DNA from 4 places in the Peribacillus sp. NPDC060253 genome. Region 2 is predicted to be linked to each of the others. Evidence: riboswitches for the same ligand, from Rfam matches in the RefSeq annotation. Region 2 holds a riboswitch; each other region holds the start of a gene.
The links. Region 2 has a riboswitch for cobalamin ahead of ACFWE9_RS18620 ((2Fe-2S) ferredoxin domain-containing protein). Riboswitches for the same ligand answer to the same signal wherever they lie in the genome.

Region 1: another riboswitch for cobalamin. It lies ahead of ACFWE9_RS00610 (ABC transporter substrate-binding protein); the one in region 2 lies ahead of ACFWE9_RS18620 ((2Fe-2S) ferredoxin domain-containing protein).
Region 3: another riboswitch for cobalamin. It lies ahead of metE (5-methyltetrahydropteroyltriglutamate--homocysteine S-methyltransferase); the one in region 2 lies ahead of ACFWE9_RS18620 ((2Fe-2S) ferredoxin domain-containing protein).
Region 4: another riboswitch for cobalamin. It lies ahead of ACFWE9_RS14550 (ribonucleoside-diphosphate reductase subunit alpha); the one in region 2 lies ahead of ACFWE9_RS18620 ((2Fe-2S) ferredoxin domain-containing protein).

Annotation. Positions count from the first base shown of each region.
Region 1 covers NZ_JBHXAS010000001.1:113,102-116,312, forward strand. The annotation lists gene ACFWE9_RS00605 (FecCD family ABC transporter permease) at 1-175, opposite strand, end outside; gene ACFWE9_RS00610 (ABC transporter substrate-binding protein) at 138-1,103, opposite strand; cobalamin riboswitch at 1,281-1,455, opposite strand; gene ACFWE9_RS00615 (polysaccharide deacetylase family protein) at 1,543-2,388, opposite strand; tRNA gene ACFWE9_RS00620 (tRNA-Arg) at 2,670-2,743, shown strand.
Region 2 covers NZ_JBHXAS010000079.1:7,325-10,535, forward strand. The annotation lists gene ACFWE9_RS18610 (energy-coupling factor ABC transporter permease) at 1-695, opposite strand, end outside; gene ACFWE9_RS18615 (hypothetical protein) at 729-887, opposite strand; cobalamin riboswitch at 871-1,066, opposite strand; cobalamin riboswitch at 1,268-1,457, shown strand; gene ACFWE9_RS18620 ((2Fe-2S) ferredoxin domain-containing protein) at 1,607-1,972, shown strand; gene cobJ (precorrin-3B C(17)-methyltransferase) at 1,991-3,211, shown strand, end outside.
Region 3 covers NZ_JBHXAS010000089.1:12,636-15,846, forward strand. The annotation lists gene metE (5-methyltetrahydropteroyltriglutamate--homocysteine S-methyltransferase) at 1-1,679, opposite strand, end outside; cobalamin riboswitch at 1,834-2,024, opposite strand; gene ACFWE9_RS19655 (potassium channel family protein) at 2,272-2,691, shown strand; gene bcp (thioredoxin-dependent thiol peroxidase) at 2,754-3,211, shown strand, end outside.
Region 4 covers NZ_JBHXAS010000051.1:10,564-13,774, reverse strand. The annotation lists gene ACFWE9_RS14550 (ribonucleoside-diphosphate reductase subunit alpha) at 1-2,051, opposite strand, end outside; cobalamin riboswitch at 2,188-2,368, opposite strand; gene ACFWE9_RS14545 (manganese-dependent inorganic pyrophosphatase) at 2,662-3,211, shown strand, end outside.

The sequences.
Region 1 (3,211 bases), on a different contig from region 2:
AAAGCGGTAAATGAAAAATCTCCTTGCCGATTATTTGTATAAGTACGGGAATCGGTACTGGTACCGAACCAAAGGAAATGCCAATCGTACAAGCAAAAAGTAAAAACAATAACGCAATCAAATAAGCAAACGCCCCTTTATTTGTCAAATACGTTCGGATAGACTGATTTGGCAAGTTCCTCTACTCCCTCTATTAAGCGTGGACCGGAACGGGTCACCAAGTCAGAATGGACATCAAAGACTTGGCCATTCTTAACAGCTTTTACGTCTTGCCATCCTTTTCTGCCGGTCACTTCACTGATTGGATCTTTTGTATAATAACCATACGTTGTAATAATGACATCCGGATTTGCAGCAATCATCGACTCTTCATCAATTTTTGCCCAACCGTCCAATTCAGCCGCTGCATTCTTCGCTGAAATCATTTGAAGCATTTCATTCATGAATGTATTTTTTCCAGGTGTATATATTTCCGGAGACGGCGAAACCTCCACTAAAACGGTCTTTCTATCCGCTTCCTTTACGGATTTGGCTTTTTCAGATAAAGCCTTCAGCTTCGTTTTCATATCGGTAATGATTTCTTTTGCCTTATCATGTTCTCCTGTTGCCTGTCCAATCATATCGATAGACTCATACACTTCGTCGAAGCTTTGTGCATCATTGACTACAAGGACATCTATTCCAGCATCCTTAATCTGTTTTAATCCCTCACTTGAATTATGGGCACTGGATGCATGGGCAAGAACAAGATCAGGCTTTAAGGAAACAATCAACTCCGTATTCATTTCCATTCCGCCAACTTTTTCGATTTCTTTCGTTTCTTCCGGGTAATTATCATTGTCGGAAACACCAACAACCTTTTTACCCAAACCAAGAGCAAATACCACTTCCGTATTACTTGGTATCAACGTAACGATTTTCTTCGGTTTTTCTTCTATCGTTACTTTTTCACCCGTTGCATCTTTAATCGTAATCGGGAAAGCTTGGTGTTGAGCATGATTCGTTTGCTGCTTTTCCGTTCCGTCATTAGATCCCCCGCTGCAACCAACGATCATACCTGCAGTCAGTAATAACACCAGTATCAGACCAAAAATTTTCTTCATTTTCATTCCCCACAATCTTTTTATTTAGTTTTTCCCACCTATGAAATAGCGCTTCCTTCAAACGAAGATGCGCATCAAAACAAAAAGCATCTCCCGTTAAACGGAAGATGCTTGTATGGCAACAATATAATTACGGACTCTTTAGGTCTGCCACACACCTTCCCATCCGCGTAGGTTATAGGTGTACGAATCTTGGCAGGTCTCCTGGCTCATGGTTATCGTCAACGGCACCTTCCCATATCTCATACAGTGGTTCACAGCCGTTAACTCCCATATACAGTGGCGGGACCGCGCTGGCATTCAACCAGCTTCCCTTTTAAGTCATTAAGACACCAAATCGCTCATATGTATGTAATTTTCACTGCTTTTCATTATACACCATGTAAGAATCTATTATTATATGATTTTTCTGACTGGCTCCAAAATGCCCTGTCCCTCTTCAATGATTTGTAGCATTTTCAATCAGTGACGCAAACCCACCAACCGATAATCCGGGTGAAATCCGAACGCGATGCAGGGCATACATACCTTGATCACCGGAGGCCCCGCCAGGTTCGGTCGTAACTGCCATCTTGTATCCAGCTTCTTCCGACAGCCTGAGACTCTCTTCGTTATACCGACCAACTGGATACGAAAGTACTGTCGTGTCCTGATGGAGGATTCGATCGAATAAATCCTTTGACTGGACCATTTCGACTGCTTGCTGCTCTGGGGTCATCCGGTTCAGCTCAAGATGGTTGATTGTATGACTTTCGATGGAAATCCCATTTCTGCTCATCTCCATCATTTGACCTTCCGTCAGGTGATGACCTTTTTCAATGGATTTCCCAATCATGAAAATGGTCGCTTTCATGTCATATTCTCTTAATATAGGAAAAGCCTCCGTGTAGTTATCTGTATACCCATCATCAAAAGTAATCCAGACACACTTTTCACTTGGCATTCGATTTTCGGTTAAAACGTGAAATGCTTCATTAGGGGATAATGTATGGTATCCATTTTCCCGAAGCCAAGCCATTTGCATTCGGAATTCCTCTTTTGGCACCCGAAGGTTATTACCTTCAGATATGCTATGATACATCAATATCGGAAGCTGAACCGTGGACTCGGCCCTTATCCAGTTCCTCGTATCGATTCGCTCAGGACTTGCTTCATCCTCCGAATCGATTTTGGCATCATTCTCCGCTGCAGCAGCCACCTCAATATTCTCTTCCGTAATCGGTGCAGCCGTCTTTTTACCTATTTTATCTAAAACCCCTTGTGAGCATCCAGGTAAAATGAACATCCCCAGCAATGCTACTATGCTTAAAACTCTGTATTTTCCCACTATCATTCTCCTATTTTTTTCTAGCATAATAGTACCAGAAAAGTATTGAATAATAAAGTATCCCAATTAACACAAAAAAAGGAATATAAAGAGTTGGTACCCATCCTCACCAAACTTTATTGGACTGTACTTTATCACCAGTTAAGCTTTAATGATGAAATTTTTTCATAAGTACAAGCTATTAGCTTGAAAAGTTTGCCTATAAGAAATATAATAAATAAGTCGTCGACTTTTTATATGTCCCAGTAGCTCAGCAGGATAGAGCGACAGCCTCCTAAGCTGTAGGTCGTAGGTTCGATTCCTATCTGGGACGCTAATGTATGGAAGACCCTGTTATAGTGCGGTTAAAGCCGTTTTATAGCAGGGTTTTTCTTTTGGCTTAACTGAAAAAGGCTGTATCACGTATGTCGGATAAAAGCACTTCTGAATATTGGAAACAATGGTGATTCTATTCACTAAAACTTTTCATTGTTTGGAGGTGCTTTTCTTTTTGGCTAAAAAAGTAGTAAAACGTGGCACACAGATAAAAGAACGAAATCACACTCGTTCTGAAGGAACTGGAGCCGCGTATTCTCGTAATTACGATAGAATTGCTTGATCAGATCTCCAGTCGGCGTGAAATGGACATTGTTACATCGAATATATCATTTAATCATTTTTGAAATAAATGTTTGAACTTGTCCCACCCGGGTATATAAATACTGTAAGACATTCTCAACCAAAGGAGATGATGTGCATGAGTACAATCAGAGGCCAATGGAACAAGGAGAATGACGCAGCG
Region 2 (3,211 bases):
TTGTATTTTTTTAGGAAATTCATCACAACCACTGTCAATAATCCCTCGCTGATTGCCAAGGGAATTTGGGTCAGGGCGAATATTCCAGCAAATTTATTGAATGAGGCCATGAATCCACCTACCTCGGATGGAAAAGCAAGTGCAAGTTGAACGGAAGTTACCACATAGGTTCCTAAATCGCCAAAAGCAGCTGCCAAGAAAACGGCCAGCGAAAAAGACCACCCCAATTTAGTTGCGCCCTTGAAGACAAAGTAAGCAATGAAAGGTCCGCATACAGCCATGGAAAATGCATTGGCCCCTAATGTCGTCAATCCTCCGTGAGCCAGTAGAACAGCTTGAAATAATAGAACGATGGAGCCTACGACACTCATGGCCAATGGCCCGAATAATATGGAACCTAAACCAACTCCGGTAGGGTGTGAAGAACTTCCCGTAACGGAAGGAATCTTCAAGGCAGATAATATGAATACGAATGCACCCGATAGACCGAGCATCATTTTTGTTTCTGGGTTTTCCCTTACTTTGGACCTAATGGACCGGTAACCCAAGATTAGAAATGGAAGGGTCACGGCCCACCAAAATATGGCCCATTCAATTGGTAAAAAGCCCTCCATGATATGCATGGCCATCGCACGTTTTGGGACAAGAAGCAGTAAAATGACAAAATAAAGAATTTTCCAATTGACTCTTTTCATTCTTTCTCCTTTCAACACCTTTAATTTTTCTGATCAAAACTTTAGAAGAAAAGCGGCGCCCAACATAAAAAGCACTTCTCTCAAAAGAAAGAAGTGCGTAATGAACAGGAATTTTGCAGCATAAACCAATATGGGCCATTCTGCCTGATCCGCACACCCATCCTCGTAGGCTGAAACAGTTTCACGCTTCATGGCAGGTCTCCTGGCTTAGGTTCATTGTCCCGTTACTTCCTTCCCATCTCATTTGACAGTGGATAAATGTTAACGTAATAGGACTTCCCTTTACAGTGGCGGGACCGCTCCGGACTTTCACCGGCTTCCCTTTTAAGCTGAATTCCGAGAAATTCAACACCATAAAACTTATGTAATTATTTCGAAAATTCTCGTATAGTGTACCATAAAGAAATAATTCCAGCTACACTCTCTTTTTTTTTTTCACTAAAATCGCAGAGAGGAAAGGCTTATGGCTGGATTTACACTATTAAACTTTTCTAAACAGTCGGAATAAACTATTGAATTTTGCTAAAGTTGTTATATGATAGATAAGGTTAGCTATAATTGTATAATAAAACCAAATATTTCATTTTAAAAGTGCTCTTGTGTGAATATGCAAGGGATAATAGGGAAATCGGTGAAAATCCGATGCAGCCCCCGCTACTGTAAACGCTGATGAATTTGTCGATAACCACTGGCTTAAAGCCGGGAAGGGACAAAGTAAAATGAAGCGTAAGCCAGGAAACCTGCTTTTGAAATTGTATGATACTTTTCGGAGGGAAAGGTAGAAGGACTATGACGATTTTGGGAGATTCAGCATATTTGCAGAGTGCTTCTCATTCATATAGTTTTTTAAACCTTGACTCTTATGTTAAGGTTTTTTATTTTGCCTTTTCCCTGAACTCAGGAGGAAGAAGATGACTACTTGGAATTTGCAGGGGACAAACTCGCATCTGTTTATTTGTAATGGGAGCAGTTGCATGAAAAAAGGCGGAGAAGAAGTGACCCAAGCCATCCGCGATGAAATCACTTCAAAGGGACTGGATCTGAAAATACATACAACGAGGACTCGCTGTAACGGAAGATGTAAGGATGCCTGCGTTGTGATTGCCTATCCCCAAGGGAAATGGTATCGAGTGGATTCCCCTGACTTTGGTCGGCAGATTGTGCGTACTATCGATGATGGGGAGTTTGTACCTCAAATGATTTATCAATTTACTGATGGGGAAATGGCCCCTAATCCTGATTTTCCTGCTCATACAGGTATTTCAAAGAACAAATAAGTAAAAGGAGATGTCTTAATGAGTACAAACGGTAAATTATTCGTAGTGGGCTTTGGTCCAGGGAATTTTGAACATATTACCAAACGTGCTGTTGAAGCCCTTCAAGAAAGTGACTATATCATTGGGTATAAAACTTATGTTGAACTCATTCAGGGGCTTCTTACAGATCAAACGATTATTAGTACGGGGATGACTGAAGAGGTATCACGTGCACAGGAAGCAGTCAAACAAGCGGAGTTGGGAAAGAAAGTAGCTGTAATTTCCAGTGGAGATGCCGGTGTTTACGGAATGGCTGGATTGGTTTATGAGGTATTGATTGAAAAAGGGTGGAAAGAAGAAACGGGGGTAGGCATTGAAGTCATTCCTGGTATTTCTGCCATTAATTCATGTGCATCTTTACTTGGGGCACCTGTCATGCACGATTCGTGCACCATTAGCCTCAGTGATCATTTAACGCCATGGGATCTTATCGCTAAAAGGGTGGAGGCTGCTGCAATGGCTGATTTTGTCATTGCCCTTTATAATCCTCGAAGCGGCAGGCGGACAAGGCAAATTGTTGAAACACAGAAAATTCTGCTTCGCTACCGTTCACCCGATACACCTGTCGGGTTGGTGAAAAGTGCATATCGTGATCGTCAGGATATTGTCATCACGAATTTAAAAGATATGTTGAATCACGATATTGGAATGCTGACCACCGTCATTATCGGTAATTCATCCACCTTCTTATACGATGACAAAATCATCACACCAAGAGGTTATCAGAGGAAATATACATTGAATTCGGAAAAACAAACATTGAAGCCGCATCAACGTCTGCAAAAAGAAGCAGAACCGTGGGCATTAGATCAAGAAGCCGGTTCCATGCAAGAATCCTTCACCGAGTCTCCTGGAGGAGTTGGATTACTTACAAAAGCACCAGAAAAGAAGCTCGCTTCCTTTGAAATGGCCATGGAAGCCCTGTCAAGAGTGAAGGGTCAAACCGTTCAGCAATCCATCAAGCCGATTGTTCAGCAAAAAATGGAGTCGGTGTTTGAGCTTGCCGTCAGTCCAGGGGTAGCGAATAAACAATTCACTCCCAAACAAATGATGACACTGGCGGAAGTTGTCGGGGAAAAGGGAACGATGGAATACACGCCAAATCATAAGATCATTTTAAAGATCCCGACAACGGATCCGGAGAACATCACTTGGAAATTACAATCAGCAAACTTTCTATTATCACCGATTGGAGATGTA
Region 3 (3,211 bases), on a different contig from region 2:
GTAAGCATTCCCTTTACCGTCTTCTTCGTCAGTGTTTGTGCGTATACACTTTCCCTGACTGTCATCGGTTCGATAAAATGGACGTCGCCGTAGATGACTGGTGGTTTCACACAGCGGGATCCATAGGATTGTACCCAGCCCTTTTCTAGAAAGACGAATCCTCCTAACTTATGACCGAAATATTCAACCATATCCGTCCGTTCGAATTCCCCGTGAACGAGAACATCCAAACCGATTTCTTCTTGGATTTCGATCCACCTGCCGATTTCTTCGTTTACGAATGTTTCATATTGCGAAGCGGTCCATTCTCCTCTTTTGAATTTCCCGCGTGCTTGTTTAACTTCAACTGTCTGCGGAAAGCTGCCGATCGTAGTGGAAGGAAGAAAAGGCAATTTGAAAAAGTCCTGTTGTTTTTGATAACGCTCTTTAAATGGAAGCTGACGTCCTGTGGTCTTGGTTTTAACCTTTTCGACATTGGATTGTACACTTTTATGATTTCGTGCATTTGAACTTGCTAACGTTTGAACCGCTAATTTATTGGCGTCCACTTTTTCGGCGATAGCATCTAGACCTTGGTTATTTCCTTTGACCAAGAGTGTGATTTCTTTAAGCTTCTCATCAGCGAAAGCAAGGGCCTCTTTCACTTCTTTGGCAATCAGAGTCTCATTGCGGACGGTCACTGGGACATGAAGCAGGGAACAAGAGGGCTGAAGCCAGATCTGGTCTTCGGCTACTTTTTTCTTAAGCGTCTCGATCAATTGGATTTTTTTCGTTAAATCAGAAAGCCAAATGTTTTTTCCGTCAATCACACCTGCACCAAGCACTTTGTTCTTCGGGAAGCCGAATTCTTCAAGATTACTAAGATTCTTCCCTTTGTCATGTACAAAATCAAGACCGATCCCCTGAACTTGTAATTCAATGACCTCTTGGTAGTGTTCCACGGCATCAAAGTATGTTTGAAGCATGATGTTCAGGTTTGGTGCTGCTTCATTCAGTTTTTCGTAGAGGTATGCAACTGTTTGCATATCATCTTTGGAAATTGATGAAACAATGGAAGGTTCATCGATTTGCACCCATTTCACTCCTTCTTGCTCCAACTCTTGCAGGATTTGCGTGTATAGGGGAAGCAAACTCAGGATGATGCCAGGAATATCTTCTTTGTTGAAGCCTTTGGAAAGGGAGATGAAGGTATAAGGTCCAATTAACACGGGCTTCGTTTCAATCCCTAGCTTTTCCTTGGCTTCCCGGTATGCAGCAAGTGGTTTGTTTTCTGTTAAGTTCAGCTGTGCCCGTTTTAATTCCGGGACGATATAGTGATAGTTCGTATTGAACCATTTCGTCATTTCTGAAGCGACTTCATCCTTGTTACCACGGGCCATGGAGTAATAAACGGAAAGGGGAACGGCGCCGCCTTCATAAGCGGAATAACGTTCAGGAACAAGACCGAACATGACCGACATATCGAGCATTTGATCATATAAAGTGAAGTCATTGACAGGAATGATATCAATGCCTTGATCTTTCTGTTTTTGCAAATTGCCCAACCGGATGGCTTCTAGTTGTGCCGTAAATTCCGTTTCAACGATTTTCCCGGACCAGTAAGCTTCCAATGTGCGTTTCCATTCACGATCTTCACCGATTCGCGGGTACCCTAAACTACTACTTTTCAATATTCTCATCCTCCTGCATTCTTTTAATTTGATGGAAAACAACAAAAAAAGCACCCCTAACCGTCAAAAAGAGAAAGTTAGAAATGCTTAGAATAAAGAGGTATGCAAAATACCCCTTTCAATTATAAGGTCCCTAACACCTCCCTATCTCCCGTAGGTTAAAACAGTGTTGTTGAAACAGGCAGGTCTCCTGACTTAGGGAATATCATTAGCTCCAGCCTTCCCAATCCTTAAGATCAGTGGCATATGGATGGCGCTAACATTCCCATTACAGTGGCGGGACCGTGCCGGAATTACACCGGGCTTCCCTTTTAATCCTAATGAAAATTAGGAACCTATTTCCACATATGAAATTTCATAAAACCTGCTCGATAAGCTGACTGCAGGCACTAAACTTTTATAAAATAAAAACTATTATAAAAATTTAGACAATCTTAACATATCCGACCTTAATGGTCAACAAGGAAAAAGCTCCCGACCCCTGACGAACCCGTAGTGGCTGTGGGAGTGGTAAGTATGAAGTCAGTCCCTAATAAAGAATATATTGTTTGGACAGGGAGTATGTATAAAGGAAGTGGCGTTTTGAAATGGGGCGTGGGGAATGACATTCTACATCTTGATTGCAGGAATCATTTTTTGCATGGTGATGAGCATTCGGACGTTATTTCTTGTTGAGTCAGGAGGAAAGAAGTTTTCCTTGGAGGATTTGCTGTGGCTTGGCAATTTATATGCGACAATATTAGTTGGATTTGCACTGATTTATTTATTATACGAGCTTCAGAATCATTCGGTGATTCTTGATATGGGCAATCGTTTGGATGGGACTTTCTATGAACAGCTGAAGACTTCTTTTTATTTTAGTGCGATGACGATGTTTTCTGTAGGGTATGGAGATATAGCCCCAATAGGCATGGGCAGGATGATAGCTACGATTCAGGCCTTCATCGGGTACACGCTCCCGGCAGCGTTTGTGATTCGGACGGTAATCGACTTGGATCAGAAAGATAGGAAGGATAAATGAAAGTTGTGTTTCTTTCGATTATTGGGTACTCTTACCATAATGAAAGAAATGGAGGGTTCAAAATGACTGTTAATATTGGCGAAAAAGCACCTGATTTTCAACTCACTGCAAACAATGGAGAATTGGTTTCCTTATCGGATTTTAAGGGCAAATACATTGTTTTATATTTTTACCCAAAAGATATGACACCAGGCTGCACGACGGAGGCCTGTGATTTCCGGGACCATAATGAGCAGTTTGAGGAACTGAACGCCGTCATCATAGGGATCAGTCCAGACCCGGCAACACGTCATGAAAAATTCATTGAAAAGCATGGATTGCCTTTTTTGCTGCTAGCTGATGAAAATCATGAAGCTGCTGAATCATTTGATGTGTGGCAATTGAAAAAGAACTTCGGAAAGGAATACATGGGCATTGAACGTTCAACTTTTCTGATTGATAAGGAAGGTAAGATCGTCAAAGAATGGCGTAAGGTAAAGGTCAAAGGCCACGTTGAAGAAGCTCTTGAAACGCTTCGCGA
Region 4 (3,211 bases), on a different contig from region 2:
TTAGGCGTCAATCCGGGTGCTGTCACTTTGAATTTGAAGTTTTTCTTTTCTTCATAAAATTCAATTTCATACAAGGGATCGATGCCATCCGTGGAATTACCGATTTTAGCGGTCGATGAATTGGGGGCGATGGCCATTAAATATCCATTACGGGTCCCATGTTCCTGTACGTTTGCTTTTAAATCGATCCATTTTTGATCCGTATAGTCACGCAGTTCGAAATATTCGCCTGTATGCCAATCCGATCCTTCGAAATATGGGTATGACCCTTTTTCCTTGGCCAACTCATTGGATGCCTTGATTGTTAAGTAAGCGATCTTTTCGTATAAAGCATCGGCATATTGAACTGCCTCATCAGATTCCCAATAAATATTCTGGGTAGCAAGTAAATGATGCCATCCAAATGTTCCTAAGCCAATTGCCCGGTAACGTTTGTTCGAGATGGATGCCTGCTTGACCGGAAGATTATTCACATCAATGACGTTATCCAGCATCCGGATCTGAATGGGAATCAACCTTTCCAAAACATCACTGCTCACCGCACGGGGCAAGTTGATGGATGAAAGGTTGCAGACAACGAAATCACCGCTTTTACGAACTACAACGACATCGCCATCTTCCGTTTCGTATTCATCCGTGATCGTCGAAGGACTTAAGTTTTGAGCTATCTCTGTGCAAAGGTTAGAACAATAAATCATACCCTTATGTTTATTCGGGTTCTTCCGGTTCACTTCATCGCGGTAGAACATATATGGAACGCCTTCTTCTAATTGGGAAATCATGATGCTTTTCATGATTTCCATCGCATTGATTTTTTCAAAGCTATAATTTGGAAGAATGCCATTTTCTGCTGCCTCGACGGCAAGTGCGTAATGTGTCCTGAAGCTTCCTTCACCTTTCTTCTCGTCATAAAGATCTTCAAGTGAGAATCCAAGTGTTTGCTTGACGGTGTGCGGGTCGAACAGATACCATTCTTTTCTGTCGCGTACAGCCTCCATGAATAAATCAGGTATGCATACACCTGTAAAAATATCATGGGCTTTTAATCTGTCATCCCCGTTTTGCGTCTTCAAATCAAGGAAGCTCATGATATCTTTATGCCAGGCATCCAAGTATATCGCGATGGCACCTTTACGTTGACCCAATTGATCGACACTGACAGCTGTCTGGTTGAATAGTCGAATCCAGGGTGTTGTGCCGGAACTATTTCCAGAGAAGCCACGGATATCAGAACCAAGCGACCGAATCTTTCCTACATAAAGTCCGACACCACCGCCGAATTTAGATACTTTTGCAGCATCGTAGTTAGATAGATAGATGCCGTCAATGGAATCTTCGATGGCATCGATAAAGCAAGAGCTTAACTGTCCGTGTGTTTTACCGGCATTCGATAGTGTAGGGGTCGCAACAGTCATATAAAGATTGGACATGGCCCAGTAAGCTTCTTTTATAAGTTGCAGGCGGTGCTCCGTTTTTTCCAATCGCATGATTTCCATCGCGATGATCATGAAGCGCTCTTGAGGCAGTTCATAGACCTTGTCTCTTTTTGGGCGGGCTAGGTAGCGATCGTTTAATAAGTAGATGCCTATGTAAGAAAAAAGTTTATCTCTTTCCGGGTCAATCATCGAACCCAATTCCTCGATTTCAGCTTTCGTATAAGAAGCTAGCAGTTCTGATTTATAAATGGGATACCGCTGGCCATCTTGTAGTTGGGAGAGTTCCGAAATCAGTTCATAAAATGGGCCATAACTCATGCCTTCATAACCTCGATTGGCTTGTGCATCCCTATACATCGTATTCAACAGTTCTGCAGCAGCAACGAATGTCCAATCTGGAGCATCGATATCCACACTTTCAAGAGCAAGCTGAATCAGTTTTTTTGAAGCCTGTTCTTCGGTTGAGTCACTTTTGCGATCAAGCCATTTTGTAAAACGCTTTTTGAACTTTTCCATATCGAGACGGCCTTCGAATTCCTTCGATAACATTTCAAGCCGAATGGAGTTCGTTTCGGTGTCATTTTCGCTTATAATAGAGTTATATGTTTGAGTCATTAATAATCCTCCTTGTAAAAATCCACTAAATAAAAAAACCGCCCAATGAATTGAGCGGATCAAACGATAGAATAAAGAGCCATGAAAAAATAGCCGTTAAACTATCGTTTCATCATCTCAATCCCCGAAGAATAAGAAACGTGAAAAAATCAAGGCAGGTCTCCTGACTCATGATCATCCTACTTTGAGTCCTTCCCGTATAGAGAGCTATACAGTGGTTTTCTCATTTCGTCACATTTACAGTTGCGGGGACAGTTCCGGGTTTGCACCGGATTCCCTTTTCAGCCATCACTGGCACCTTGGATTATAAAAAATTCTATATATAGTTAGTAGTGTTGTTTGTGTAATCAATATCTAGTATTTCTGCTTATATTATCGTAAGCCATATACGATGATAATTCAACTAATATATTTGAGAAAAACCAACCCTTATCTATTGACAAAGTGAAGGTGGAGGGAAAAGGAATGAAAGATTTTATTGGATAATGGACAATTCAAGCACTGAATTTACGGGCATTTGTGTTAAAATAAAGTGTATTGTAAAGGTGGCTCTCCTTTATTGCGCTGAGGGGATTCGCGGAAAAATATTTATGAAAAAGGAGATAAAATCTTGGAAAAAGTATTAGTTTTTGGACATAAAAACCCGGATACAGACACAATCTGTTCAGCAATCGCATATGCAGATCTGAAAAAGCAACTAGGTATCAACGCTGAACCAGTTCGTCTGGGTGAAGTGAATGGTGAAACTCAATTTGCGTTGGATCAATTTAATTTCGAAGCTCCTCGTCTTGTGGAAAAAGTGGCAGGGGAAGCGGATGGCGTGATCCTTGTCGATCACAACGAACGCCAGCAAAGTGCTGAAGATATTGACCAAGTCCGTGTGCTGGAAGTTATCGACCATCACCGTATCGCTAACTTTGAAACAAGCGATCCTTTATATTACCGTGCGGAACCAGTTGGCTGTACGGCAACTATTTTAAATAAAATCTATAAAGAAAACGGAATTGAAGTCCCTAAAGCAATTGCAGGACTTATGCTGTCTGCCATCATTTCCGATTCTTTATTGTTCAAATCCCCGACCTGCACAGAGCAAGACGTTGCAGCAGCTATGGAACTGGCTGATATTGCAGGAGTCAATGCCGAAGCATATGGCTTGGAAA